Regions from separate parts of the Achromobacter sp. ISS7 genome, predicted to be linked through region 3. Evidence: predicted binding sites of a transcription regulator. Region 3 holds the regulator's gene; each other region holds the start of a gene.

Region 1 (9,543 bases), 1.2 Mb from region 3:
GCTTGTCTTCGGCCAGTTCCACGACGGCGGCTTCGGCGGTCAGCAGCAGGCTGGCGACGGAGGCGGCGTTCTGCAGGGCGGTGCGGGTCACCTTGGTGGGATCCAGCACGCCTTGCTCGACCAGGTCGGTGTACTCGCCGGTCGCGGCGTTGTAGCCGTAGTTGCCCTTGCCTTGCAGCACGGTGTTGACCACGACGCTGGCTTCTTCGCCGGCGTTGGTGACGATGGTGCGCAGGGGCTCTTCCACAGCGCGCAGGATCAGCTTGATGCCGGCGTTCTGGTCAGGCGTGTCGCCCTTCAGGTCGGAGATGGCTTGCTTGGCACGCAGCAGAGCCACGCCGCCGCCGGCCACAACGCCTTCTTCCACCGCAGCGCGCGTGGCGTGCAGGGCGTCTTCGACGCGAGCCTTCTTTTCCTTCATTTCGACTTCGGTGGCAGCGCCAACGCGAATCACGGCAACGCCGCCGGCCAGCTTGGCCACGCGTTCTTGCAGCTTTTCACGGTCGTAGTCGGACGTGGCTTCTTCGATCTGGATGCGGATCTGCTTGACGCGCGCTTCGATCGACTTGCTGTCGCCAGCGCCGTCGATGATCGTGGTGTTTTCCTTGCCCACTTCGATGCGCTTGGCTTGGCCCAGTTCAGCCAGGCCGGCCTTTTCCAGCGACATGCCGGTTTCTTCGGAGATCACCGTGCCGCCCGTCAGGATGGCGATGTCTTCCAGCATGGCCTTGCGGCGGTCGCCGAAGCCAGGCGCCTTGACGGCGGTGGTCTTCAGGATGCCACGGATGTTGTTGACCACCAGGGTCGCCAGGGCTTCGCCCTCGACGTCTTCGGCGATGATCAGCAGCGGACGGCTCGACTTGGCGACTTGTTCCAGCACCGGCAGCAGGTCACGGATGTTGCTGATCTTCTTGTCGAAGATCAGGACGAACGGGTCTTCCAGCGCGGCGACTTGCTTTTCCGGGCTGTTGATGAAGTAGGGCGACAGGTAGCCGCGGTCGAATTGCATGCCTTCGACGACGTCCAGCTCGTTTTCCAGCGACTTGCCGTCTTCGACGGTGATGACGCCTTCCTTGCCGACCTTGTCCATCGCGTCAGCGATGATCTGGCCGATCGAGGAATCGCTGTTGGCCGAGATCGAGCCGACCTGGGCGATTTCCTTGCTGGTCGTGACCGGCTTGGATTGCTTCTTCAGCTCGGCGACGGCGGCGGCGACAGCCTTGTCGATGCCGCGCTTCAGGTCGATCGGGTTGAAACCGGCGGCAACGTACTTCAGGCCTTCCTGAACAATGGCCTGGGCCAGCACGGTGGCGGTGGTGGTGCCGTCACCGGCGTTGTCGGAGGTCTTGGAGGCAACGTCCTTGACCAGCTGGGCGCCGATGTTCTCGAACTTGTCCTTCAGTTCGATTTCCTTGGCGACGGAGACGCCGTCCTTGGTCACGGTCGGGGCGCCGAACGAGCGCTCCAGCACGACGTTGCGACCCTTGGGGCCCAGGGTGGTCTTGACGGCGTTGGCGAGGACATTCACGCCACGGACGATGCGCACGCGGGCGTCGTCACCGAACAGTACTTGCTTGGCAGCCATTTGTTAGCTTCCTTCGAAAATTCGTTTGAGGCAGGGTTTACTGGACCACGGCGAGGATTTCGTCCTCGCGGATGACGAGCAGCTCTTCGCCGTCAACCTTGACCGACTGGCCGGCGTACTTGCCGAACAGAACCTTGTCGCCAGCCTTCAGGTCGACCGGCAGGATCTTGCCGTCTTCGGTCTTCTTGCCGGGGCCGACGGCCACGACTTCACCCTGGTCGGGCTTTTCAGCGGCGCTGTCGGGGATGACGATGCCCGACGCAGTCTTGCGCTCGTTTTCGAGGCGTTTGACGATCACGCGATCGCCCAGGGGACGCAAGGCCATGAGGAACTCCTGTTACTAAAGAAGAAAGTGAATGATCGGTTAGGCCCGGGAGGACTGTTAGCACTCACCGGTGTCGAGTGCTAATTATAGGGATGATGTCGCGGGGTTCAAGGGGGGGGAGGGTGGCTGTTACATATGGCGGCGCCGTGTGGCGGGTGAGCGGTGCGTCCCTTTTTATGTGCCGTCTTGCTGTCGCCGGTGTCGAAAATCATCCAACACCAAAGGCGAAACGTACGGTCCGGATCAAGATCCTAGAACAGCTTCGGCGCAACGACGACCAAGGAGAGGGGCCAGGATCACGCCTGGGTGTGCGACCAATGCAAATAAGCCCTCGATGCTTCCCACGTGGCCGCATAGCGGTTGTCCGTCGGCCGTCATTGGACGCTGCGCAGCGGTTATTGAAAGCAGGGATGGCGTCGTCGCGATCCCAAAAAGATCAGCAATCGCGTCTCCAGTCAGCGCGGCAAGGGCGGGAAGGCCGGTCTCGCCGCTCTCTGGATAATCGGCCGCAGAAACAAGGCCGCCTCCTAAGGATGGGCGTAGCTCCATTTCTTGAGCACAAACAAGGTGACGAAGGCCATCTGCTTCCTTACCGAATCGAAGCAACACTGCCGGCGATTCATGGATCGGAAGGTCAACGCCGACTGTCAAGGCTACCCCGCGCGAGCCATAGCCATTGGCGAGCACGACAATGTTGGCGGGAAGTTTGTTCCCGTCCACCACGACCCCCGTGATGCGGTTTCCTGCGGATTCGATAGCTTCGACGGTTCCCTGGCAGACAGATGCCCCGGCGGCCTGCGCTCCTGCCAAGAACTGGCGTGCAAATGCACCGGGTTCCAACGCGAAGTCGGCGGGCGCCCAGGCGGCGAACGAAGGCGGATTTGAAATCCTCGGTACCTTCTCGGCAATCTGGGATCGCGTCAGTCGCTCCATGCGTGTGCCGGCAGCTTGATGTTCAGCGATCATTGCTGCCGTTTCGTCCTCCGTGGACCGCCAGAGAAGCGCGCCGCGCGCTGCGATCGGCAACGGGCAGAGTTCGCGCTCGATAAATGCAAACTCCTCAAGCGCCTTCAATCGCTCAGCGAATGCGGGCCGGTTGTCGGAGGGCGTGCTTGCGCTGGCACCGACCCAGCCGAAAGAGGAGGCGGTCGCACTGACAAGGCAGTTAGGTGCACGTTCGATCAGCGTGACGGATGCGCCTGCTTTGGACAGATGCCAAGCTGCCGACGCGCCCATGATGCCGCCACCCACCACGATGATTCTGCTTTTACTTTTTGCGACCGGGACGTGCTTGCGGAAAGCGGGCATGTATTTGGCTGGGAAGTTTGCTGAGGGCGAGAGTGGGTCGCATTCGCCCTTCGATCCATGGGACGCATCATAACGTCGTTGAGTGTCGAATCGTTCAGCGCATCCGAAATCCAGTTTGGGATTCGAGAACAATGCCCGGGCCGAGATATCCAGACGGGTCGGAATGTTCGTGATGTGCCGCGGGTACTAACCCGCGCGATATGGCATCAGGCTCAACACAAGCCCTGATCGCGGTACTCACCCGGTGCACCCAGCACGGCGCAGAACTTGTGGTCTTCGCCGGAATAGGCGTGCTTGGCGCGGATGGTCAGCGTGGCGCCGGCCAACCCGACCTTCTTTGGATCGCAGGACCAGAAGCCGCTGGAGATTTCGTTGTACGCCGCCCTGGCGACGAGGCGGGGCGGTTGCCCGGTCTGCTTCTTTCCGGATGCCGTCGTGGCCAGCCACTCGATCCAGACACGGCAGCTCACATGCTCGAAGCCCACGTTCTCCAAGATCACCCGGTAGGAGCCCTGCCCGTCGCGGGAATGCCAACTTCCGCCAGCCAGCGTCCCCAGGAGCTCCGCTTGATCCGCGTCAGTCTCCGCGGCGCAGGGAGCCATCACCAGGAACGAAAGGCTTAGCAACGCTGCCGCAAGAGTTTTCATGGTTCGGATTGCCTGTCGGGATTCGGCGTGAAAGGAGTGATGGACGTCGGCAAGGCCAAGCCTGCCTTGAACGCTCATGATGTCAATAATCGCACGTCCGGGCCTGGGTCCTTGCGTAGCCTTGCCCCGGGCCACTAGCGGGTGCTGGATTCCTTGTCAGTAGCGGTGGCTGAATCGCACCATCACGCTATTGTCACGTTGCCGGTCGCTGAAGCCGATGCCTGTCCGATACGCGACCGCCAGCGTCTGGCCGCTGTACAAGGCGCCCTGCACGCCCAGTTCCAACGAGAGTGCGTTGCGGCTCAGTCCGATCACGTCCAATTGATAGGGCTGGCCGCCAAGGTCCGCATAGCCCATGCGGGCGCTGCTGTCTCCCGAAAGGTCGTGGCTGAATTCCACCCGTCCGCGCATGGACAGGGTGCCCCAGCGCATGGCGGATGAATGCTCGCCCCGCAGGCCAAACACGCTGGAAAATAGAGACGTTCGCTGTTGGGAGAATTGCAGGCTATAGACGGAAGCGCCGCTTTCCGTATAGTCGTTCAGGCGTGTCCAGGCTCCTTGCAGCCTGCCATAGGGCGATATGAGGACGGCGTCCTGGCGATACTCGTAGCCGACGGCGAGCGAGCCGAACAGTTGGCTGCCATCGCGGTTGCCGCGAGCCTGCTCATCGGTGCCGGTGACATGGCGGCGGCTGTCAAAATCGAGCCGGGTGATGCCAAGCAGGGCGTCCACGAAGTAGGGGGCAGGGTGATAGCTGCCATAGAAGGCGGCGCTCAGGGCAGTGCCCGTGCTGCGGGTGCCATTCGAGCCGATGTCGCTGATTTCGCGGCCATAGCCGACGCCCATGCCCGCCACGAGGTCGGGTGATATCCGATAGTCGGCGCCGAGACTGACGCCCACCAGCGTGTGTTCGATTCGGGTCGAACTGGCGCGGCCGGAGCCGAAATTCACGTAGCCGCCTGTCCAGAATGCCAGCGGGCCTCGGGGCGTTGCACGATCAGCCCGTCCGTCGGCGGCAGCCAGCGGGGCCGCGGGCGGCGCGCCGAAGGTTGCCGCAGCGGGGAACACCGCGTCAAAGCCGCTCGGTATGGGTTGGCCAGGGCGCGTGGCGTTGCCTGCCTGCGCAAACCGCAAACCCAGCGGCTGCGCGTGGCGGGAGCTTTCATCATGCAGATTCTCGAGCCGGCTGCCGAAATTGCCGATCTGCGTCGTGGCAAAGCGCTCGGCGGATCGCACCTGGGCGGTGACCAGGCCGATGACCTCGGCATCCTTGCTGGGATCTGGACGGGCCAGCACGTTGAAGGTCAGCGTGGCTGGCGCGGAAGTCTTCCAGGCATTTGAAACGGTGTAGCGCAATACCACCGGGCCCGAGGCGTTCGGCGCCGCGGTGTAGACCAGCTTCCAAGGGGTGGAGATCTGGGCTGTGCCGGCGTCGGCCGGGGGCGCGGCCACGATCGTGGCTGCTGTGAAGGGGCCTCCCGAAGCGAGCGTGGCCAAGTCGATCGTGACGCGGGTGCCTGCCAGCAGTTGCACCGCATGGTCAGAGGCGATAGGGGCAGCGCCGCCCGTGCTCAGGGTGTATACCGCCGTGGTGCTGGCGCCCAACGCGTCAGTGGCTGACACGGCGAAGCGCCAGTCGCCCGCCTCGGTGGGCGTGCCAGTCAGGATATTGCCGGTCAGGGCAATGCCGGGCGGCAGCGCGCCCGTTACAGCATAGCGATAGGGCGCCGTGCCTCCGCTGGCTGTCAAGGTCTGTGCATACGGGCTGCCCGTCGTGGCGGCGGGCAGTGCGCCCGCCGCCGGGGTGAAGCTCAGGGCGGGTGGCGCGATGGTGAGTCGGACGGTGGCGGTCGGCGAGTCCCCCGACGCGTTGCGCGCGAGGTAGGTGAACAAGTCCGCCCCGGAGTAGCCCGGCTGTGGCGTGTACTGAACCGCGGTTCCGGACACGACCGCGTTGCCGTGGCTGGGTGGCGTGACGATGACAATGGCCGTGGCGCTGCCGCCACCCAGTTGCAAGGTGATGGGCGTGCCAGGGCTGTTGGCGGGGATGGTTGCGGTGACATCGCCGGCGGTAGGCGCAGGGCTGCCGACGACGATGCGATAGGACACCGAGTCGGTCGCGCCATGGCGGTCCGTCGCTACCACGGTGAACGAGGCACTCGTGGCTGACGTCGGCGTGCCGGAGATGACGCCAGTATCGCGATCCAGATTCAGCCCAGCCGGTAGCGCCCCCGTGCCCACGGTGTAGCGATATGGGGCGCCTCCACCGCTCGCCTGGATAGTGGCGCCAGCGTACGCCTGCCCGGCCACGGCGGCGGCAAGGTCGCCTGTCGCGGGCGTGAATGTGAACGCGGGCGCGCGCACGGAGATGGTGACGGTTGCGTCTTGCGAGCGGCCGTCGGCATTGTCAGCGGCATACAGGAAGGTATCCGGACCGGAGTAGCCAGCGCTGGGGGTGTAGCGGAACTGCAGGCCGTCCACCGAAAGCGTGCCGTGCGCGGGCTGGCCAACGATGTATAGGGTGGTGGCCGCGCCGCCGGTCAGGTTGGGCGGGATCACGGACGCCACATTGGCGTCGACCGAGACGTTCACGGGAGATGCAATCGGGGCCAGGCCTGCCACGCGCAACGAGTAGGTCGCATCTCCGGTCGCCCCATATCTGTCGGTCGCGCGGACGGTGAAAGAGGGGGTTCCTGCCGCGCCGGGCGTGCCGGTGAGTTGGCCGGTGCCGGCCAGTTGCAGCCAGGGTGGCGAGGGTCCGACAAAGGCGAAGCTGTACGGAGCGGTGCCGTTGTCCGCTGTAAGCGTGAGCGCATAGGGCGTACCGACCGTGGCACCCGTCAGCGAACCCGCTGCGGGGGAGAGCGCCAGTTGAGGGGGCCTGACGTCGATATCGACGCGGGCATCGCTATGGCCAGCACTGTTGCTGGCGCGGTACGTGAAATAGTCCGCGCCCGAATATCCAGGGGTTGGCGTGTACGTCACCGAGGTGCCGGTTATCGCCAGCGCGCCGTGCTGCACGTCCTGCAGGATCGTGATGCTGGTGGGAGCGCCGCCGCCGACGGTCAGGGGCATCACGGTGCTGCCGCTGTTGGCGGCCAGGCTGGCGCTGCTGTTCTGGGCGGCAGGAGCGCTTTCGCTCACGGTAATGGAGAAGGTACGCGCGGCCGTACTGCTTGACGCGTCCCGCACGGTAACCGAGAACGTCTGGCTTTCGACCGCGGTCGGCAGGCCCGAAATCAAACCAGTCGTGCTCAAGCTCAAGCCCGCTGGCAAGGTGCCGGAGTAGGTGAACTGGTAGGGGGGCGAGCCGCCGGTGGCGCTCAATTGTTCATTGTAGGCAGTGCCGACACGACCGTCGGTCAAGGCGCGGGCGGTCAGATCCAGCGGTGCGCCTGTGCCTGCGACGCTCATCGTATACGTGTAGGCGGTGTTGGTTTTCGAGCTGGCAACGGGTGCGTCGGGTGCGCCGACGAATGTGTACAGGGTAATGCTGACCGTGAAGGCGTCCGTCCGGGCACGCGACAGCAGCTTGAAGGTTGCCACGCCCGTCTGCAGATTGGTCGTAACCTGGAAGGTAGCATTGGCATCCCCCAGGGTCGTGGCTTGGGGCGTGGCGCAACCCACGGCGCTGCCGGCGCCGCAGGCAAAGGGGCCGCGTACCGACGCACCCATCGAGGTTTGCAGGCCGCTCCACCGGGGACTGGAATTGTCCTGGTGGTCCGAGGAAGGTTGCAGTGCCGTGCTGCATGAGGAAAAGTTGTCCTGTTGTTCGGCGCCGACGTCGGAGAAACTCAGCGTGGCGCCGCACGACTGCGCGTTGGCGCCAGTCCATGGCATCAAAGCCAGGACCAGCAGCGCGGCCAGCAACCATGGCAGGGACGACGGAGGGAAAAAGCGCATCATGGCGGACGAGGATGATCAGTCGGCGGGGAAGGTAATGGCGCTCTGAAAGAAGATGCCGCCATTCAGATAGCCCGTTTGGGGCACGACCGGGGTATGGCCAAACAGCGTGATGCCCAGGGGAACGGCCACAAGCTCGAAGACATACTTCAAGCGTTCCGGCACCCTGGCCGCGCGCATGATGGCTTCGGCCCATGCGCCCTCGCGAGACCTCAGATCCGCCAAGCTGATCGGCTCGGTGCCAGCGCCCTGGCTGATGGTCTGCGCCGTGGGCTCCAGCGTCAGGCCCGACGTCGCCAGGCCGAACCGGCCGTGTGCTCCAACCCGTGCCAGATAGGTCTGCGTGATGATGGCGGACGGAAAGAAAAGGGGTTTGAAGCCCAAGTGATAGCTGAGCGTGACATAGTCTCCCTTCGCTTGCAGCGTCAGCGCCTTGGCGCGTAGTCCGAATCGCTTGCCCTCGACCGCGATTACGGCATCGAGCGGGGTGCGGGCCTGCAGCCAGGTGGTGCCGTCAGCCTCCACCCTGCAATCGAAGGTGTCCGGCGCGATCCTGAGCGTGTCGTCATCCTGGGCGCGCTCCCAACCGCGAGCCAGGGCCGCGCGCAGCACGTGTCCGACTGCCAGTTCCGCGGAAAGCGCTACCGTGGCGCAGTCCGCGACGATTCGCATGGCCTCGGGCACCATGGCAGGGGGGGGCGGCAAGGTCGCTCCGTTAGCATCCTGGCGTTCGCTGGCCCACAGGACGATAAGCGCGCCCGGCCCTTCCGCAGGACAATGCGCCACATAGGCGCTATGTGCGCAGGCCGGCTGCAGGGGGATGGGCAGGTCGGCGTGGGGAGTGAACGTGGCGAAGACGAAACGCACGTCAGCGAAATGATGGGCCAGGCAGGCTGCTATGGCTTGTGGCAGGATGGCGGCCGCCTCTGGTGAGAGCTTGGGACCGCCGATCAGGCGGGCCGCGCCTACCATGTCGTCCGCGGCGCCGCCGGGCGCCAGTTCATCGAAGGCGAACAGCAACGACACGGCGCCGCTATCGGCGTCCGGCTCAGCGAAGCGCAAACGCGTGCGCAACCGTACGACGGCGCCTTCCAGGTCATGGGATGCGGCAGCCAGCGGACCGCCGGCTGGCAGCGTAAAGACGCCTGTCTGGACCGGGAGGGCGATATCGATCAATTCGCCCGCGCCGCCCAGCACCGACCAGGCGCCAAACTCGCCGTGCAGGCGATACGGCTGCCCCATGTCTTCGCCAAGGAAGTCGAAGGCGGTGACCAGGCTGTCGTGGGAACGGGCGAGCGCGGCATTGGCGATAGGCAGGGGAATGCCCACGGCGATATCCCAGCCCAGGGTGTCGACGCGTACACTCATACGGACGTCTCCGAGGGCCACGGCGAGCCCGAAATGCGCAGGCTTTCAGCCAGGTCCACGGATTCCAGCGAGAAGTCTGCACCGCCGTGCCAGGCAAAGGGCCTGAATGCGTTGAGCGCCAGAAGGTCCACGTTCTGCACGTAGGGCTTGGATAAGTACTGATGCGCAAGTGCCGCGAGGACTGGGCTGATCTTGATGAGGCCGCTGGTCACCACGGAAATGACCATGATGGTGACCGCGATCGGACCGCCGACCATGATCGCCACGACCGTCCCCACCGCCATGATCCACTCGGCCGCCTTGTTGGCGCTGGCCTGGGCTTCCGGGTTGACGGTGGTCCAGGAGCGGACGTCCGGCTGGCCCTGCTGGACGAACGCGATGCCAGGCTTGCCGTTGGCATCGGTCTG
Region 2 (9,543 bases), 2.4 Mb from region 3:
ATCGCGGCCCTTGGCATGGATGCGGCGGGGAATCAGGCGGCCAGGTTGCCGCGCATCTTCTTCAACGCGGCGGCCTCGATCTGGCGGATGCGTTCGGCCGACACGCCGAATTCCTGCGCCAGTTCGTGCAGCGTGGCGCCGCCGTCGTCCTGCAGCCAACGGGCTTCGACGATGCGGCGCGAACGCGGGTCCAGCGCTTCCAGCGCGCTCGACAGGCCCGAGCTCTGCAGCTGGTCGCGCGCGGCGCGTTCCAGCACGCGGGTCGGCTCCTGGCGGCCTTCGTCGGACAGGTACGCGATGGGCGCGTAGCTGTCGTCATCGTCGTCCTGGTTCTCGAGCGACATGTCGCGGCCGGACAGGCGCACTTCCATTTCGCTGACGTCTTCGCGGCGCACGTTGAGTTCGCGCGCGATGTGGTCGACCTGTTCCGGGTCCAGCGTCTGGCCGTCCGGACGCATGCTGCGCAGGTTGAAGAACAGCTTGCGCTGGGCCTTGGTGGTCGCCACCTTGACCAGGCGCCAGTTGCGGATGATGTATTCGTGGATCTCGGCCTTGATCCAGTGCACGGCGAACGACACCAGGCGCACGCCGCGCTCGGGGTCGAAACGCTTGACGGCCTTCATCAGGCCGACGTTGCCTTCCTGGATCAGGTCGGCGTGGGGCAAGCCATAGCCCAGGTACTGGCGCGCCACGGACACCACCAGGCGCAGGTGCGACAGCACCAGTTCGCGCGCGGCGCCCAGGTCTTCGCTGTCGCGCAGGCGGCGGCCGAGTTCGGTTTCGCGTTCGGCCGACAGGACCGGCAGGCGGTTCACGGCCGAGATGTAGGCATCGATCGTGCCGAGCGCGCCCGGATTGGCGATGGCCAACGCCAGGGCGTTGCCGGAAGTGGCCAACGAGGTACTGGGTTGTTTCATTGCGGCGGTCTCCGGAAAGCGAAGGGGTAAAGACATGGATTCGATGTTAGCACTCTAGTAAAGGGAGTGCTAATTCGACTATTGCGGCGCGTCAAAGTTTCCATCCAGCAACGCGTCCCCATTTTAAATTCGCACCGGGCGCGTGGGCGCCAGCGCCCTGGCGGGCCGGGTCCGCTTCACCCGCAATCGGGGGCCGGCTGCCCCGGCTACCAGCCCAGGCGCTTCAGCCCGGCCGCGGTGGCCTCGCCGTCCGGTCGGGCGAACAGCGCGCCGCGCGGATCCATATAGACCTGGTACTTCGCGCCGTCGAACAGCGGCATGTAGGCCGCGCTGCCGAATTGGACATCGACGAAGGGGAACCAGTTCGGGAAGCTCTGCTTGAGCGAACCCAGGTCCGGCGCCGGCCAGTCGTCCAGCGCATGCACCGAACGCGTCGCCGAGGCCTCGCGCGCGGCGTCGCTATAACGGCCGGACAGGCGTTCCAGGCGGTACAGCGGCGACACGCCGGCCATCAGGGCCGGCAGACGCCAGCGCACCACGCGGGCGTCGATCTGCCACTGGTCGCCATACAGCACGTACTGCTTGGTGCCCACGCCCGGCGCGCTGGCGCTGACCTGGAACTGGCCTTCCGCCTGCTGGCGGATCTCGATCCGGGCAACGGGTTCGTCGGTGGTCAGCTTGAAGAACTGGACCAGCGACAGCGCCAGCAGCCCCGACACGCCGCCCAGCAACAGCAGCAACAGGCCGAACACGCGCCGCACGGGCCGGAACTGGAAGGTGCGCCGGCCGCGCTCGTCGCGCGGGCCGCCCTTGCCCAGCAGCATCGCCAGGCCCGGCAGGAAGACGACCACCGCGGCCAGCAGGATCCAGACGAAGGGAGCGATTCCGTTGATCAAATCAGGCGATCCTATGCAAAGAACGCCACGGCCGGGGACCGGGCGGGGGACGCCGCGGGCCTGCCACGGCAGGCCGCCCAGTATAGAAGCGGGGCGTCAGGCGGCCGGCTTTCCAAGCCGCTCGACGTGAAACCGGATGTGATCCTCGATGAAGGTCGAGATGAAGTAATAGCCATGGTCGTAGCCTTCCTGGCGGCGCAGCACCAGCGGCTGGCCGGCGCTGGCGCAGGCGGCCTCGAATACCTCGGGATACAACTGCTCGGCCAGGAACTGGTCGGCGCTGCCCTGGTCGAGCAGGATGCCGCCGGGGAACGGCTGGCGCAGGCCGCGCATCAGCGCCGAGGCGTCGTAGGCGGCCCAGTCGTCGCGGTTCTCGCCCAGGTAGGCGCCGAACGCCTTCTGGCCCCAGGGGCACTGGCTGGGCGCGGCGATCGGGGCGAACGCCGAGACCGAGCGGAACTTGCCCGGATTGCGCAGCGCCAGCACCAGCGCGCCGTGGCCGCCCATCGAGTGGCCGAAGATGCCGACGCGCGCGGCGTCGCCGGGCAGGGCGGTGGTGACGATGCCATGGAGCTCGCGGGTCACGTAGCTGTCCATGCGGTAGTGGGTGCGCCAGGCCGAGGTGGTGGCGTCCAGGTAGAAGCCGGCGCCGGTGCCCAGGTCCCAGCTTTCGTCTTCGCCGGGCACGTTGGCGCCGCGCGGGCTGGTGTCGGGCGCCACCAGCATCACGCCCAGCTCGGCGGCCAGGCGCTGGGCGCCCGCCTTGATCATGAAGGTTTCCTCGGTGCAGGTCAGGCCGGCCAGGTAGAACAGCACCGGCACCGGGCCGTGCTCGGCCTGCGGCGGGACGAACACCGAAAACCGCATCGGCAGGCCGATCTCGGCCGACTCATGGCGGTAATAGCGCTGCGAACCCCCGAAACAACGATGCTGGGAAATGAGTTCCAGGGAGGCGAGCATGGGAAGTCTCCGGGTCTGAGGCTGAAGAAAATTCGGTCGGAATTAGGGTATATCCACGGTACGACGATCCGTCGCCGAATGTTAACCTGCCCGAATTGGAGTCCTTTCCACAAAAAGTAGCGATTCCGCGCCCATATTGTGATCGCGGGGCTTGACCAGCGTTCACCGTGGCACTATTTATATACGTGAGAGAAGACAACCCGTTCTTCTGGAAGCGCAAGCCCTGACACTATGGCCCGTCTGCCCCGTCTGTACGCCCCTGGGCTGCCCCAACTGGTGCAGGCCAACTTCATTCAGCCGCTGGCGGCGGCATCACAGCCCGCCCCGGCCGATATCCTCAACCAGCTAGCCACGTGGCTGGGCGAATCCGCCCAGCGCCACCGGGTATCGGTGCATGGCTGGCTGCTCGCCAACGACCGCATCCTGCTGCTGGCCACCCCCGCCGACGAGGAAGGCCTGCCGCGCCTGATGCAGACGCTGGGCCGCAACCTGGCGGCGCGCCTGCGCGGCGGCCGGGTATTCGCCGGCCGCTACCGATCGGCCCTGCTCGAACCTGGCGCCTGGGTGCTGCCCGCGCTGGTCTGGCTGGAAACCTATCCGGTGCGCAGCGGCGCCTCGCAGGATCCCGACTCCTGGCCCTGGTCCTCGGCCTCCAGCCATACCGGCAACACTACGGCCGCGCCGGCGCAGTGGCAGTCCGACCACGCCGACTACTGGGCCTGCGGCAACACGCCGTTCGATCGCCAGGCCAACTACCGCAAGCGCCTGCAGGACGGCCTGTCGCGCGAGGAAAGCCAGCGCATCGACCAGGCCGTTTCTGGCCAGTGGGCGCTGGGCGGCCCGAGCTTCATCGCCAGCCTGGCCCACACCGCCAGCCGTCGCGTGGCCCCGGGCCAACGCGGACGCCCGCGCAAGAAGCCGGCCACGCCGGCCGCCGCCGACTCCGACGGCGATACCGCCCCGGCCGCATCGCCGGCGTCACCGCCGCCGACCTCCGGAACCTCCGGAAGCGGATCGACCTCCTGACACAGCGCCTTCGGGCGCTTTTTTCATGCCGCCGCGATCACCGTGGCGGCATGAACGCGTGCATCCGACGCTGCCCGATGGACGCCGAGCGGCCCGCCAAATTCGCTAAAAAGCATCACAATAATTAGGGACAAAACATGGCGAAAATGAGGGAGTCATGCTCTCAAGAACCATGCGGGTCGGCACACCCCCGTGGCAAGCCTTGATTGGCGCGGCTCTTGTTGCGTCCCCGTATTAATGCTCTATGACGGTGCATTGAATTAATTGGGGTCATACCCCTTATATTCCTATTGCACCCTACTACGCGCGGGGGTATTGTCCGTTCCTGCACTGCAACATTAGAACGCAGTCTTACTGCGGAGCGCGCCATGCCCCAAATCACCCCGAACGAATCCTGTCCCACCCCCAAGGCGACCCCGATCGATGCCAGCCGCATCGGCCTGCCGCCTGCCCAGGGCCTGTACCACCCCAAGAACGAACATGACGCCTGTGGCGTGGGGTTCGTGGCGCACATCAAGGGCAAGAAAAGCCACGCCATCATCCAGCAAGGCCTGAAGATCCTGGAAAACCTGGATCACCGCGGCGCGGTGGGCGCGGACAAGCTGATGGGCGACGGCGCCGGCATCCTGATCCAGATCCCCGACACGCTGTACCGCGACGAGTTCGCGCAGCACGGCATCACCCTGCCCCCGCCCGGCGAATACGGCGTGGCCATGGTGTTCCTGCCCAAGGAAACCGCCTCGCGCCTGGCCTGCGAACAGGAACTGGAGCGCTCGGTGCGCGCCGAAGGCCAGGTCGTGCTGGGCTGGCGCAACGTGCCCGTGGACGTCGACATGCCGATGTCGCCCACCGTGCGCGACTGCGAACCCGTGATCCGCCAGCTGTTCATCGGCCGCGGCGCCGACGTGATGGTGCCGGACGCGCTGGAACGCAAGCTGTACGTGATCCGCAAGACCGCCAGCCACGCCATCCAGAACATGCACCTGGCGCACGGCAAGGAATACTTCGTGCCCTCGGCCTCGGTGCGCACCGTGGTCTACAAGGGCCTGCTGCTGGCCGACCAGGTCGGCCGCTACTACCGCGACCTGGCCGACCCGCGCACCGTGTCGGCGCTGGCGCTGGTGCACCAACGCTTCTCGACCAACACCTTCCCGGCCTGGCCGCTGGCCCACCCGTACCGCATGATCGCCCACAACGGCGAAATCAACACGGTCAAGGGCAACTTCAATTGGCTGCGCGCCCGCGAAGGCATGATGCAGTCGGCCGTGCTGGGCGACGACCTGAAGAAGCTGTACCCCATCGTCTACGAAGGCCAGTCGGACACCGCCACGTTCGACAACTGCCTGGAACTGCTGGTGAATTCGGGCTACTCGCTGGCCCACGCCATGATGATGATGATCCCGGAAGCCTGGGAGCAGCACACGCAGATGGACGAGAGCCGCCGCGCTTTCTACGAATACCACGCCGCCATGATGGAGCCGTGGGACGGCCCCGCCGCGGTCGCCTTCACCGACGGCCGCCAGATCGGCGCCACGCTCGACCGCAACGGCCTGCGTCCGGCGCGCTACCTGGTGACCGATGACGACATGGTCATCCTGGCTTCCGAAGCCGGCACCCTGTCGATCCCGGAAAACCGCATCACCAAGAAGTGGCGCCTGCAGCCGGGCAAGATGTTCCTGATCGACCTGGAACAGGGCCGCATCATCGACGACGCCGAGATCAAGCTGCAACTGGCCAACAGCCGTCCGTACCGCCAGTGGATCGAACGCCTGCAGATCAAGCTGGAATCGCTGCCGGCCCCGCGCCAGGCCGCCGTGCCCGCGCAATCGCCGGTGGCGCTGCTGGATCGCCAGCAGGCCTTCGGCTGGACCCAGGAAGACTACAAGTTCATCCTGGAACCCATGGCCTCGACCGGCGAGGAAGTGATCGGCTCGATGGGCAATGACGCCCCGCTGGCCGTGCTGTCCGACCGCGCCAAGCCGTTCTACAACTATTTCCGCCAGCTGTTCGCCCAGGTCACCAACCCGCCGATCGACCCGATCCGCGAACAGATGGTGATGTCGCTGGTGTCGTTCATCGGCCCCAAGCCCAACCTGCTGGACATCAACAACGTCAACCCGCCGCTGCGCCTGGAAGTGTCGCAGCCGGTGCTGGACTTCGCCGCCATGGCGCAGATCCGCGACATCGAGCAGGTGACGGGCAAGAAATTCCGCAGCTTCGAGCTGGATATCACCTACCCGGCCGCCTGGGGTCCCGAGGGCATTGAAGCCCGCGTGGCCGCGCTGTGCGCGCGCGCCGTGGACGCGGTCCAGAGCGGCTACAACATCCTGATCGTGTCGGACCGCCTGGTCGACGGCGAGCGCGTGGCCATCCCCGCGCTGCTGGCCACCTCGGCGGTGCACCAGCACCTGATCCGCGCCGGCCTGCGCACCAACACCGGCCTGGTGGTGGAAACCGGCTCGGCCCGCGAAGTGCACCACTTCGCGCTGCTGGGCGGCTACGGCGCCGAAGCCATCCACCCCAACCTGGCGCTGGAATCGCTGGGCAAGATGAGCGACCCGGAAAAGGCCGTCAAGAACTTCATCAAGGCGATCGGCAAGGGCCTGAACAAGGTGATGTCCAAGATGGGCATTTCCACCTACATGTCCTACACCGGCGCCCAGATCTTCGAAGCGGTCGGCCTGCAGAGCAGCCTGGTGAACAAGTACTTCACCGGCACCGCCTCCAACATCGAGGGCATCGGCATCTTCCAGGTGGCCGAGGAAGCGCTGCGCCAGCACCGCGCCGCGTTCAGCAGCGACCCGGTCCTGGCCAACGACCTGGACGCGGGCGGCGAATACGCCTATCGCGTGCGCGGCGAAGAGCACATGTGGACGCCGGACTCCATCGCCAAGCTGCAGCACGCCTCGCGCGCCAACAACTACCGCACGTACAAGGAGTACGCGCAGATCATCAACGACCAGAGCCGCCGCCACATGACGCTGCGCGGCCTGTTCGAGTTCCGCTTCGACCCGTCGCGCGCCATTCCGCTCGATGACGTCGAATCGGCCAAAGACATCGTCAAGCGCTTTGCCACCGGCGCCATGTCGCTGGGTTCGATCTCGACCGAGGCGCACTCGGTGCTGGCCGTGGCCATGAACCGCATCGGCGGCAAGTCCAACACCGGCGAAGGCGGCGAAGACGAACTGCGCTACCGCGCCGAGATGCGCGAAGGCCGCAGCACCATCAAGGACGGCGACACGCTGGCCTCGCTGCTGGGTCCGGAACGCATCGAAGCCGACGTCGAACTCAAGAAGGGCGACTCGCTGCGCTCGAAGATCAAGCAGGTCGCCTCGGGCCGCTTCGGCGTCACCGCCGAGTACCTGTCGTCGGCCGACCAGATCCAGATCAAGATGGCGCAGGGCGCCAAGCCTGGCGAGGGCGGCCAGCTGCCCGGCCACAAGGTCTCGGAATACATCGCCAAGCTGCGCTATTCGGTGCCGGGCGTGGGCCTGATCTCGCCGCCGCCGCACCACGACATCTACTCGATCGAGGACCTGGCGCAGCTGATCCACGACCTGAAGAACGTCAACACCAAGGCCTCGATCTCGGTCAAGCTGGTGTCGGAAGTCGGCGTCGGCACGGTGGCCGCGGGCGTGGCCAAGGCCAAGGCCGACCACGTCGTGATCGCCGGCCATGACGGCGGCACGGGCGCCTCGCCGGTGTCGTCCATCAAGCACGTCGGCACGCCGTGGGAACTCGGCCTGGCCGAAACCCAGCAGACGCTGGTGCTGAACCGCCTGCGCAGCCGCATCCGCGTGCAGGCCGACGGCCAGATGAAGACCGGCCGCGACGTCGTCATCGGCGCGCTGCTGGGCGCCGATGAATTCGGCTTCGCCACGGCGCCGCTGGTCGTCGAAGGCTGCATCATGATGCGCAAGTGCCACCTGAACACCTGCCCGGTGGGCGTGGCCACGCAGGATCCGGTGCTGCGCAAGAAGTTCCAGGGCAAGCCCGAACACGTCGTCAACTTCTTCTTCTTCATCGCCGAGGAAGTGCGCGAGATCATGGCCCAGCTGGGCATCCGCAAGTTCGACGACCTGATCGGCCGCGCCGACCTGCTGGACATGCGCTCGGGCGTCGAGCACTGGAAGGCGCAGGGCCTGGACTTCGCCCGCGTGTTCCACCAGACCCAATCCGACGCCGACGTGCGCCAGACCGAAGAGCAGGACCACGGCCTGGCCGGCGCGCTCGACCATCAGCTGATCGAGCGCAGCAAGCCCGCGCTGGAACGCGGCGAAAAGGTCTCGTTCATCGTGCCGGTGCGCAACCGCAACCGCACCATCGGCGCCATGCTGTCGGGCGCCGTGGCCGCGCGCTACGGCCATGACGGCCTGCCGGACGACACCATCCACATCCAGTGCAACGGCACCGCCGGCCAGAGCTTCGGCGCGTTCCTGGCCCATGGCATCACCATGGACCTGGTGGGCGAAGGCAACGACTACGTCGGCAAGGGCCTGTCGGGCGGCCGCATCATCGTGCGCTCGCCCAACGATTTCCGCGGCTTCGGCCCCGACCACATCATCGCCGGCAACACCGTCCTGTACGGCGCGCTGGCGGGCGAGGCCTTCTTCAACGGCGTGGCCGGCGAACGCTTCGCGGTGCGCAACTCGGGCGCCGCCACGGTCGTGGAAGGCACCGGCGACCACGGCTGCGAATACATGACGGGCGGCACCGTGGTGGTGCTGGGCGCCACCGGCCGCAACTTCGCCGCCGGCATGTCGGGCGGCGTGGCGTACGTGTGGGATCCGGAGCGCACGCTCAAGCATCGCGCCAACCTGTCGATGGTCGAACTGGAAGCCGTGGTGCCGCATGCCGAGCAGCAGGCCCAGAACAACATCGACGTCTGGCACAGCGCGCAGCGCGGCGGCGAACGCGAAACGGATGAAGCCATCCTGCGCCGCCTGGTGGAAGACCACTTCCGCTACACCGGCAGCTTCCGCGCCCGCGAGATCCTGGGCGACTGGGAAGCCTCGCGCGGCAAATTCGTAAAGGTCATGCCGACGGACTACCGCCGCGCATTGGGTGAAATGTGGCGTGCAGCCAACCCGCAACAACTGGCTGCGTGAGGAATACCATGGGAAAGATTACCGGCTTTATGGAATACCAGCGCCTGCAGGAGGCCTCCGAGGCCCCGCAGAAGCGGCTGAAGAACTGGCGCGAATTCGTGCTGCACCTGACGGACGACCAGGCCAAGCAGCAGGCGGCGCGCTGCATGGACTGCGGCATCCCGTTCTGCAACAACGGCTGCCCGGTCAACAACATCATCCCCGACTGGAATGACCTGGTGTACAAGCAGGACTGGCGCCGCGCGCTGGACGTGCTGCATTCCACCAACAACTTCCCGGAATTCACCGGCCGCATCTGCCCGGCGCCGTGTGAAGCCGCCTGTACCTTGAACATCAACAGCGACGCCGTGGGCATCAAGTCCATCGAGCACGCCATCATCGACAAGGGCTGGGCCGAAGGCTGGGTCGCGCCGCAACTGCCGGCGCGCAAGACCGGCAAGAAGGTCGCGGTGGTAGGCTCCGGCCCCGCCGGCATGGCGTGCGCGCAGCAGCTGGCGCGCGCCGGCCACTCGGTCACGCTGTTCGAGAAGAGCGACCGCATCGGCGGCCTGCTGCGCTACGGCATTCCCGACTTCAAGCTGGAAAAGCACCAGATCGACCGCCGCATATCGCAGATGGAAGCCGAAGGCGTGGAAT
Region 3 (9,543 bases):
TTCGGCGAACTCGAATACCCGCCGATCACCCGGTGAGCTGCTTGCTGTAGCCCGGCCGGCCCCGGGCGGCATCATGGTTCGGGGTCGGTTTTTTCAGGCCACAGCGGCGGATCTAGCAGTGGAAGTAGCAGTACCTGTAGTTAGGCAGTACGCAGTCTGTTTTGGAAGTAGCAGTACCTGTAGTTAGCAGTACGAAGTCTGTTTTGGAAGAGGCAGCACCTGTAGTTAGCGGTACGAAGTCTGAAGCAAGAAGTTGCAGTACCTGCAGTGAAACCGCGGCGCAAGCCGCGGTTTTTTTTCGCCCCGGCGATTGCCCCGCCCAATGAAATCGGCCCAGGATCCGGATGCCTCCAGACCCTGGGCCGCGTGCCGCCGCTACGGCGGGATTCAGCTCAGCGGATTCAGCTGAAGAACTCCTTGACGCGATCGGTCCAGGACTTGCTTTGCGGCGAGTGGCGGTCGCCCCCGTCGTTCAGCGAGGCCTCGAACTGGCGCAGGATGTTCTTCTGGTCGTCGCTCAGGCGCACCGGCGTCTCGACCACCACGTGGCAGTACAGATCGCCCGGATAGCTGCCGCGCACGCCGCGGATGCCCTTGCCGCGCAGGCGGAAGGTCTTGCCGGACTGCGTGCCTTCGGGAATCGAGATCTCGGCCTTGCCGCCCAGCGTCGGCACCTGCAGTTCGCCGCCCAGCGCCGCCGTGGTGAACGGGATGGTCAGCTCGCAGTGCAGGTCGTCTCCGTCGCGCTGGAAGATCTTGTGCTGCTTGATGTGGATTTCCACATACAGGTCGCCCGGAGGGCCGCCGTTGATGCCGGGCTCGCCATTGCCGCTGGAGCGGATGCGCATGCCGTCGTCGATGCCGGCCGGAATCTTGACCTGCAGGGTCTTGTTGCGGCGGATGCGGCCGACGCCATCGCAGGCCGCGCACGGATCGGTGATTTCCTTGCCATTGCCATGGCAGGTCGGGCAGGTCTGCTGGACGCTGAAGAAACCCTGCTGCATGCGCACCGCGCCGGAGCCGCCGCAGGTACGGCAGGTCTTGGGCGAGGTGCCGGGCTTGGCGCCGGAACCGTGGCAGGTGTCGCAGTTTTCCCAGCTGGGCACGCGGATCTCGGTGTCGAAGCCGGCCGCGGCCTGCTCCAGCGTGATCTCCAGCGCGTACTTCAGGTCGGCGCCGCGATAGACCTGCGGACCGCCGCCGCGACGGCCACCGCCGCCGCCGCCAAAGATCTCGCCGAAGATGTCGCCAAAGGCGTCGGCGAATCCGCCGCCCATGCCGCCAGCGCCCATGCCCGCGGCGTTGGGGTCGACGCCCGCGTGGCCGTAGCGGTCGTACGCGGCGCGCTTCTGTTCATCGCCCAGGACCTCGTAGGCCTCCTTGGCTTCCTTGAACTTCTCTTCGGCTTCCTTGCTGTCCGGATTGCGGTCCGGATGGTACTTCATGGCCAGCTTTCGATAGGCCTTCTTGAGTTCGTCGTCCGAGGCGTTTTTCGCCACGCCCAGGACTTCGTAATAGTCGCGTTTTGCCATGATCGGTGGGCTCGGGGGAGAGCCTTCTTTTCAGTGCTACAGAATGAGTTCGCCCGGTAGGCGGATTTCTCCGGCTACCGGGCGGCAGAGGCAGGTCAGCGCCCGGCCATTATTGGTCGCGCTTGACTTCCTTGAAGTCGGCGTCGACGACATTGTCGTCCACCGGCTTCGCGTTGTCGGCGGCCTGCTGCTGGCCGGCGGCTTGCTGCGCCTGCATGTCGGCGTACATCTTTTCGCCGAGCTTCTGCGAGGCGGTCGACAGGGCTTCGACCTTGGCGTCGATGGCGGCCTTGTCGCCGTCCTTCAACGTTTCTTCCAGCGCCTTGATGGCCGCCTCGATGCCTTCCTTCTCGGACGCCTCGAGCTTGTCGCCGTATTCGGTCAGCGACTTGCGGGTGGCGTGCACCAGGGCATCGGCCTGGTTGCGCGACTGGGCCAGCTCGGCGACGCGGTGATCTTCCTCGGCGTTGGCCTCGGCATCCTTGACCATGCGCTGGATCTCGTCTTCCGACAGACCCGAGTTGGCCTTGATGGTGATCTTGTTTTCCTTGCCGGTGCCCTTGTCCTTGGCCGACACGTGCAGGATGCCGTTGGCGTCGATGTCGAACGTGACTTCGATCTGCGGCATGCCACGCGGCGACGGCGGGATCCCTTCGAGGTTGAACTCGCCCAGGGCCTTGTTGCCCGCGGCGATCTCACGCTCGCCCTGGAACACCTTGATCGTCACGGCCGGCTGGTTGTCGTCGGCGGTCGAGAAGGTCTGCGAGAAGCGGGTCGGGATGGTCGTGTTCTTCTGGATCATCTTGGTCATCACGCCGCCCAGGGTTTCAATACCCAGGGACAGGGGGGTGACGTCCAGCAGCAGCACGTCCTTGCGATCGCCCGACAGCACGGAACCCTGGATGGCGGCGCCAGCGGCGACGGCTTCGTCGGGGTTCACGTCCTTGCGCGGATCCTTGCCGAAGAATTCCTTCACCTTTTCCTGAACCTTGGGCATGCGGGTCATGCCGCCGACCAGGATCACGTCGTCGATGTCGGAAACCTTCACGCCGGCGTCCTTGATGGCCACGCGGCAGGGTTCGATGGTGCGTTCGATCAGTTCCTCGACCAGCGCTTCCAGCTTGGCGCGCGTGATCTTCAGGTTCAGGTGCTTCGGACCCGAGGCGTCGGCCGTGATGTACGGCAGGTTGATCTCGGTCTGCTGCGCCGACGACAGTTCGATCTTGGCCTTTTCAGCGGCTTCCTTCAGGCGCTGCAGGGCCAGCACGTCCTTGGACAGATCAACGCCTTGTTCCTTCTTGAACTCGGAGATGATGTAGTCGATGATGCGCTGGTCGAAGTCTTCGCCGCCCAGGAAGGTGTCGCCGTTGGTCGACAGCACTTCGAACTGCTTTTCGCCATCGACGTCGGCGATTTCGATGATCGACACGTCGAACGTGCCGCCACCCAGGTCATACACGGCGATCTTGCGGTCGCCCTTTTCGGTCTTGTCCAGGCCGAAGGCCAGCGCGGCCGCGGTCGGCTCGTTGATGATGCGCTTGACTTCCAGGCCGGCGATGCGGCCGGCGTCCTTGGTGGCCTGGCGCTGGCTGTCGTTGAAGTACGCCGGCACCGTGATGACGGCCTCGGTCACTTCCTCGCCCAGGTAGTCCTCGGCGGTCTTCTTCATCTTGCGCAGCACGTCGGCCGACACTTGGGGAGGCGCCATCTTCTTGCCGCGCACTTCCACCCAAGCGTCGCCGTTGTCGGCCTTGACGATGGCATAGGGCATCAGGTTGATGTCCTTCTGCACCGCCTTTTCCTCGAACTTGCGGCCGATCAGGCGCTTCACCGCGTACAGCGTGTTGCGCGGGTTGGTCACGGCCTGGCGCTTGGCGGGCGCGCCAACCAGCGTCTCGCCGTCGTCCATGTAGGCGACGATCGACGGGGTGGTGCGGGCGCCTTCGGCGTTTTCGATGATCTTGACCTGACCGCCGTCCATGACAGCCACGCAGCTGTTGGTCGTGCCCAGGTCGATGCCAATAATTTTGCTCATGGTCGGGTTACCTTGGATAAATCTGTGAAATTGGAGAGAAATTTCCTGTCCCCACATAACTGGGGCTGCCCGCAGGGTTTTTCAAGACGCCTGGCTGGAATTTTCCGCCGGCGTTTCCTGCAGGCGCCGGATCGCCGCCGTGAACTGGGGCAATCCGGGCCAACCGGTGATGCGGCCGAGCCGTTTTCCGGCCCGGTAAAGCACAAAAGTGGGGACGCCATGCAAGGAAAAGCGGCGGCCCAGCGGCTCGTCGGCGTACACATCCGCCTCGAACCAGCTCAGCCCCAGGCCCAGCAGGGTTTCCTGGTGCAGCAGCGCCGCCTGCTTGAAGAGATTGCAGTTATAGCAATCCTGGCCCCACAGGAACACGCAGCGCAGGTCCGATCCCGGCGCCTGGACCACGGCGGCGTCGAATCCCGCGGTATCGACATGACGCATGCCGAACACCGCGAAGACCTGGGCCGGGTCGAACCTGGGATCGGTCATGGCGCGCCGTCCGTTCAGCCTTGGCCGGCGGACACCACCACCAGGGCCGGACGCAGCGTGCGGTCGGCGATGGCGTAACCTTTCTGCAGCACCTGCACCACCGTGTTGGCGGGCTGGTCGGTCGGGATCGACGAAATCGCCTGGTGCTGGTGCGGATCGAACTTGTCGCCCTGGACCGGCGCGATTTCCTTGAGCATGTTGCGCTCGAAGGCGGCGGTCAGCTGCTTGAGCGTGACTTCGACGCCTTCACGCAGCGTGTCCACGGTCTGGTCGGCCTGGGCCAGCGCGGCCTCGAGGCTGTCCTTGACCGGTACCAGGCTTTCCGCGAACGACTCGATGCCGAACTTGCGTGCCTTGGACACTTCTTCCTGGGCACGGCGGCGCACGTTCTCGGCCTCGGCGCGGATGCGCAGAAGCTGGTCCTGCTGCTCATTGACGGTGGCCTGGGCGGCGTCCAGCTGGGCGCGCAACTCGTTCAGCTCGGCCTGCGCGGCGTCCTGGGCGGCGGGGGCCGCATCGGCATCGCTGCCGAATCCGGGCGTCTGATCTACAGGCTCGTTGGGTGCCGTCATGGGGAATCCTCCAAAAAGAATGGCTTTCGCAGACATGAATGGGGGCCAATACCCCTATTTCAAGCCCGGGAAAGCAAATATTCCCCGTCGCGCGCCGCCACCGCGGCAACCGGCAGTCACCCAGGAAAATCCGGAAAAACCCGCCAAGACCCCGGCTTCAACCGCAAACCGCACGGAAAACCGGCATCTCGGCAAACCCGCCGATATCAGGGACAGGTCATTTCTTGTGCGGCTGCGCCGGCGCGACGGCGTCACTGGCGGGAAAGCTCTCTTTCAGGGCGCGGTCGACGCGCGGATCGTCGTCCGGCTCCGGATTGATTGCGATGGGATCGCTGGCGGGAAAGGTCTCGGCCAGCGCCTCGTCCAGCTCGTGCTCGACCTGATCCTCGTCCACCGGGGTGCTGACGTTCCCCTTTTTCACAATCTTGCCCGTCTTGGGATCATGGTGCATGCGCCCTCTCCTTCAAGTCCGTGAATGTGTGGGCCACCCCTGCAAGTGTCGTGCCGTCAGGGTGGCCAACCCCGCGATCCAGGCCGGATCGTCATTGAGCGCCGGGATGTAACGGAACTGCTTGCCGCCGGCGCCGAGAAAGGCGTCGCGGCACTCCAGGCTGATCTCTTCCAGGGTTTCCAGACAGTCTGCCACAAATCCCGGACACACCACATCCACCTCGGTGACGCCCGAGGCGGCCAGCGCCTTGAGGGTCGGCTCGGTATAGGGCTCGAGCCAGCGGGCGGTGCCGAAGCGGCTCTGGAAGGTCACCTCGATCTGCTCGCGCGGCAGCGACAGGCGCTGCGACAGCAGCCGCGCGGTTTCCATGCAGTCGCGGTAGTACGGATCGCCCAGTTCGATGGAATAGCGCGGCAGGCCATGGAAGCTCATGACCAGCTTCTGCGGCTTGCCATGCTCGCGCCAGTACGCCTCGATACGGGCGGCCAGCGGGTCGAGATAGATGGGGTCCTCGTGGAACCGCTTGATGAAGCGCATTTCCGGCTGGTCGCGCAGCCGGCCGGCGTGGCGCGTGACGGCATCGACCACGGTGGCCGACGTGCTGGCGGCGTATTGCGGATACAGCGGCACGGTCAGGATGCGTTCGCAGCCCTGCGCCCGCAGCCGCGAGATGGCGTCGGGAATCGACGGATTGCCATAGCGCATGCCCAGTTCCACCACCGCCTCGACCCCGGCCGCGGTCAACGCGGCCTGCACGCCCTCGGCCTGGCGGCGGCTGTAGACCATCAGCGGCGAGCCGCCCTTGAGCCAGACGCCGGCGTAGCGCGGTTCCAGTTTCTTCGGGCGCATCGTCAGCACCAGGCCGTGCAGGATCGGCTTCCACAGATAGCGCGGGATCTCGATCACGCGCGGGTCCGACAGGAATTCGCCCAGGTACTTGCGGATGTCCTTCTTGCCCGGGGTGTCGGGCGTGCCCAGGTTCACCAGCAGCACGCCGACCTTGCCCGGCGCGCGCGGCGGCGGGTCTTCATTGAAGGGGTCGTCCTGCTCGGCTTCGGGCAGGTAGCGTTCAGGCCAGAGATACTTGAACAGGCGAAGAAACACAAAAACTCCCCTTCCTCCGCAAGGAGGATGTCGGTTCGAATGGAACTACTGGTTGTGGCTGAGGGCGTTGGACAGCAGGCGCGCCGTGATGTCCACGATGGGAATCACGCGTTCGTAGGCCATGCGGGTCGGACCGATCACGCCGAGCGTGCCGACCACCTTGCCGTCCACGCCATAGGGCGCGGTGATCACCGAGACTTCTTCCATCGGCACCAGCTGCGAATCGCCGCCGATGTAGATCTGCACGCCTTGCGCGCGGCTCGACACGTCGAGCAGCTGCAGCAGGTCGGTCTTCTTTTCAAACAGCGAGAACATCTTGCGCAGGCGGTCCATGTCGGAGGCGATGTCGGTGACGTCGAGCAGCTTGCGCTCGCCCGAAATGACCACCGCGTCGCCATCCTCGGCCGCTTCGGCGCTGGCCTCGACCGCCGCCTGCATCAGCCGCGAGATGTCTTCGCGCAGCTGGGCCAGCTCGGTCGACAGGGTGCGCCGCACCGCGTCGAAGGACTTGCCGGCGAAATGGATGTTGAAGAAGTTGCCGGCCTCCAGCAGCTCGGCCTCGGCGTAGTCGCGCTGCACGAACAGGATGCGGTTCTGCACGTCGCCATCCGGGGTGACGATGATCAGCAGGACTCGCTTGTCGGACAGGCGGATGAATTCGATCTGGCGGAACACCTGGGCGCGCTTGGGCGTCAGCACCACGCCGGCGAACTGCGTCAGGTTCGACAGCAGCGCCGCCGCGGCATTGACCGCGCGGGTGGGTTCGGCCGCCGCCAGCATGTCGCCCATGTTGTGCGGTTCGAGCTGGTAGGACTGCACCGCCAGCAGCGAATCGACGAACATGCGATAGCCGCGCGGCGTCGGAATGCGCCCCGCGGAGGTGTGCGGACTGTGGATCAGGCCCAGTTCTTCCAGGTCCGCCATGACGTTGCGGATGGTGGCGGGCGACAGGTCGAAGACCTTCGATAGCGTCCGCGAGCCGACTGGTTGCCCATCGGCGATGTAGCGTTCGATCAACGCTTTCAGTAATGCGCGTGCGCGGTCATCCATAGCGGGTATTTTAGGGAATCTTTTCCAATTAAGGCGATTTTTGTCCCGCAAGCCGATATGCGGCCCCATATAATCGGTTAACGGGCCCGATTCCGGACCAATTTCGCTTTTTCTGATTCGCCTCGCCACCATGCACTTTCCTACCGTCGCGCTGATCGGCAGATACCAGGACGCCGGCCTGGCCACTCCGCTAAGGGCGCTCGCGCACGCGCTCACGCAGGCCGGGCGGCAGGTGCTCGTCGACGCCGACACGGCCCGCAACACCGGACTCACGGAATACCCGGTCGCCACCTACGAGCAGATCGGCCAGGACGCCTCGCTGGCGGTGGTCATGGGCGGCGACGGCACGGTGCTGGGCGCGGCGCGCCACCTGGCGCCCTTCGGCGTGCCGCTGGTCGGCATCAACCACGGCCACCTCGGCTTCATCACCGACATCCCGGTGCAGGACGCGCACGACGCGCTGGCGCGCGTGCTGGAAGGCAACTTCCAGATCGAGGAACGCATGCTGCTCGAAGGCAGCGTTTGGCGCGGCGACCAGCAGATGTACGCGGCCTCGGCGCTCAACGACGTGGTGCTGAACCGCGCCGGACGCGGCGGCATGATCGAAGTGCGCGTCGAACTCGACGGCGCCTTCATGTACACGCAGCGCGCCGACGGCCTGATCATCGCCACGCCCACCGGCTCGACCGCCTACGCGCTGTCGGCCAACGGTCCGATCCTGCACCCCGGCATGAACGCCATGGTGCTGGTGCCGGTGGCGCCGCAGACACTGTCGAACCGCCCCATCGTGATCCCCGACAGCGGCGTGCTCAACATGACGCTCACCGCCATGGGCCGGGTCGAGGTCGGCGCCAGCGTGCATTTCGACATGCAGACCTGGTCCGACCTGCAGCCTGGCGACCGCATCGTCGTGCAGCGCGCGCCCTACACCATCCGCTTCGTGCATCCGGAAGGCTACAGCTTCTTTTCCACCCTGCGCCGCAAGCTGCACTGGAACCTGATGCCGCAAGCCACCGACAACGTAGAGTAGTAAGCGCCCCGACATGCTGCGCACCCTGCACATCCGCGACTTCGTCATCGTCGAGCAGACCGAGATCCATTTCGGTCCCGGCTTCACCGTCTTCTCCGGCGAGACCGGCGCGGGCAAATCCATTCTCATCGACGCGCTGGCGCTGGCGCTGGGCGAACGCGGCGACGTCAGCGTGCTGCGCGAAGGCGCCGCGCGCGCCGACATCACCGCCGTCTTCGACACGCCGCCGGCGCTGAACGCCTGGCTGGCCGAACGCGAGATCGACGCCGACGAGGAACTGTCGCTGCGCCGCGTGATCGACGCGCAGGGCCGCAGCCGCGCCTACATCAACGGCACGCCGGCCACGGTCGCGCAACTGCGCGAACTGGGCGACAGCCTGGTCGACATCCACGGCCAGCACGCGCACCAGAGCCTGATGCGCCCCGAGGCCCAGCGCGACCTGCTGGACGCCCATGGCGGCCATGGCGACCTGCGCCAGGCCGTCGGCCAGGCCTGGAAGCAATGGCGCGCGCTGGCGCGCCAGCTCGAATCCGCCGAAAAGGACGCTGCCGGCCTGGCGACCGAACGCGAACGGCTGCAATGGCAGGTCGACGAACTCGACCGCCTGGGCCTGGCGCCGGACGAATGGGAATCGCTGCAGTCCGAGCACACCCGCCTGTCGCATTCGCAATCGCTGCTGGACGGCGCCACGCAGATCCTCGACGCGCTCGACGGCGAAGGCGACTCGGCCCACCATCGGCTGACCGCGGCCAATCACCGCATCCAGCAGATGCTGCGGCACGACACCGGCCTGCAGGGCATCTACGACGAACTCGAATCGGCCCGCATCGCCATCAGCGAAGCCGTGTCCGACCTGAACAACTACGTCAGCCGCGTCGATCTCGATCCGCGCCGGCTGGCCGACCTCGAGGCGCGCCTGAGCGCGGTGTTCGAGACGGCGCGCAAGTTCCGCGTCGAACCCGAAGGGCTGTGCGCGCTGCGCGACAGCCTGCACGCCGAACTCTCGGCCCTGCAGGCCGCCGCCGACATCGACGCGCTGCGCGCCCAGGCGCAGGCGGCGCAGGCGCAGTACGACGCCGCCGCCGCCAAGCTCACCACGGCGCGCCGCAAGATCGCCAAGGACCTCGGCAAGCAGGTCACCCAGGCGATGCAGACGCTGGCCATGCAAGGCGGCAAATTCGAACCCACGCTGGCCGCGGCCGCGCCGTCGGCGCATGGCAACGAGCAGGTCGAATTCCTGGTGGCCGGCCACGCCGGCACCACGCCGCGGCCGCTGGCCAAGA

The links. The regulator HrcA, encoded in region 3, represses chaperone genes, less so after heat shock. The targets are predictions, from matches to a motif close to TTAGCACTCNNNNNNNNNGAGTGCTAA.
Region 1: the regulator HrcA is predicted to act here: its motif matches at 1,968-1,994, upstream of groES (co-chaperone GroES).
Region 2: the regulator HrcA is predicted to act here: its motif matches at 964-990, upstream of rpoH (RNA polymerase sigma factor RpoH).

The regions. Positions count from the first base shown of each region.
Region 1 is NZ_JAWRZD010000001.1:5,574,972-5,584,514, forward strand. Features, by position in the region: gene groL (chaperonin GroEL) at 1-1,585, opposite strand, end outside; gene groES (co-chaperone GroES) at 1,623-1,910, opposite strand; gene AC1HFW_RS25295 (NAD(P)/FAD-dependent oxidoreductase) at 2,154-3,350, opposite strand; gene AC1HFW_RS25300 (hypothetical protein) at 3,431-3,865, opposite strand; gene AC1HFW_RS25305 (autotransporter domain-containing protein) at 4,022-7,771, opposite strand; gene AC1HFW_RS25310 (hypothetical protein) at 7,787-9,136, opposite strand; gene AC1HFW_RS25315 (TULIP family P47-like protein) at 9,133-9,543, opposite strand, start outside.
Region 2 is NZ_JAWRZD010000001.1:4,354,985-4,364,527, forward strand. Features, by position in the region: gene rpoH (RNA polymerase sigma factor RpoH) at 33-917, opposite strand; gene AC1HFW_RS19625 (hypothetical protein) at 1,124-1,813, opposite strand; gene fghA (S-formylglutathione hydrolase) at 1,910-2,773, opposite strand; gene AC1HFW_RS19635 (hypothetical protein) at 3,005-3,799, shown strand; gene AC1HFW_RS19640 (glutamate synthase-related protein) at 4,168-8,907, shown strand; gene AC1HFW_RS19645 (glutamate synthase subunit beta) at 8,916-9,543, shown strand, end outside.
Region 3 is NZ_JAWRZD010000001.1:6,761,927-6,771,469, reverse strand. Features, by position in the region: gene AC1HFW_RS30835 (DUF4148 domain-containing protein) at 1-36, shown strand, start outside; gene dnaJ (molecular chaperone DnaJ) at 402-1,532, opposite strand; gene dnaK (molecular chaperone DnaK) at 1,642-3,567, opposite strand; gene AC1HFW_RS30820 (thioredoxin family protein) at 3,649-4,053, opposite strand; gene grpE (nucleotide exchange factor GrpE) at 4,068-4,625, opposite strand; gene AC1HFW_RS30810 (hypothetical protein) at 4,843-5,076, opposite strand; gene hemH (ferrochelatase) at 5,089-6,180, opposite strand; gene hrcA (heat-inducible transcriptional repressor HrcA) at 6,226-7,230, opposite strand; gene AC1HFW_RS30795 (NAD kinase) at 7,361-8,260, shown strand; gene recN (DNA repair protein RecN) at 8,274-9,543, shown strand, end outside.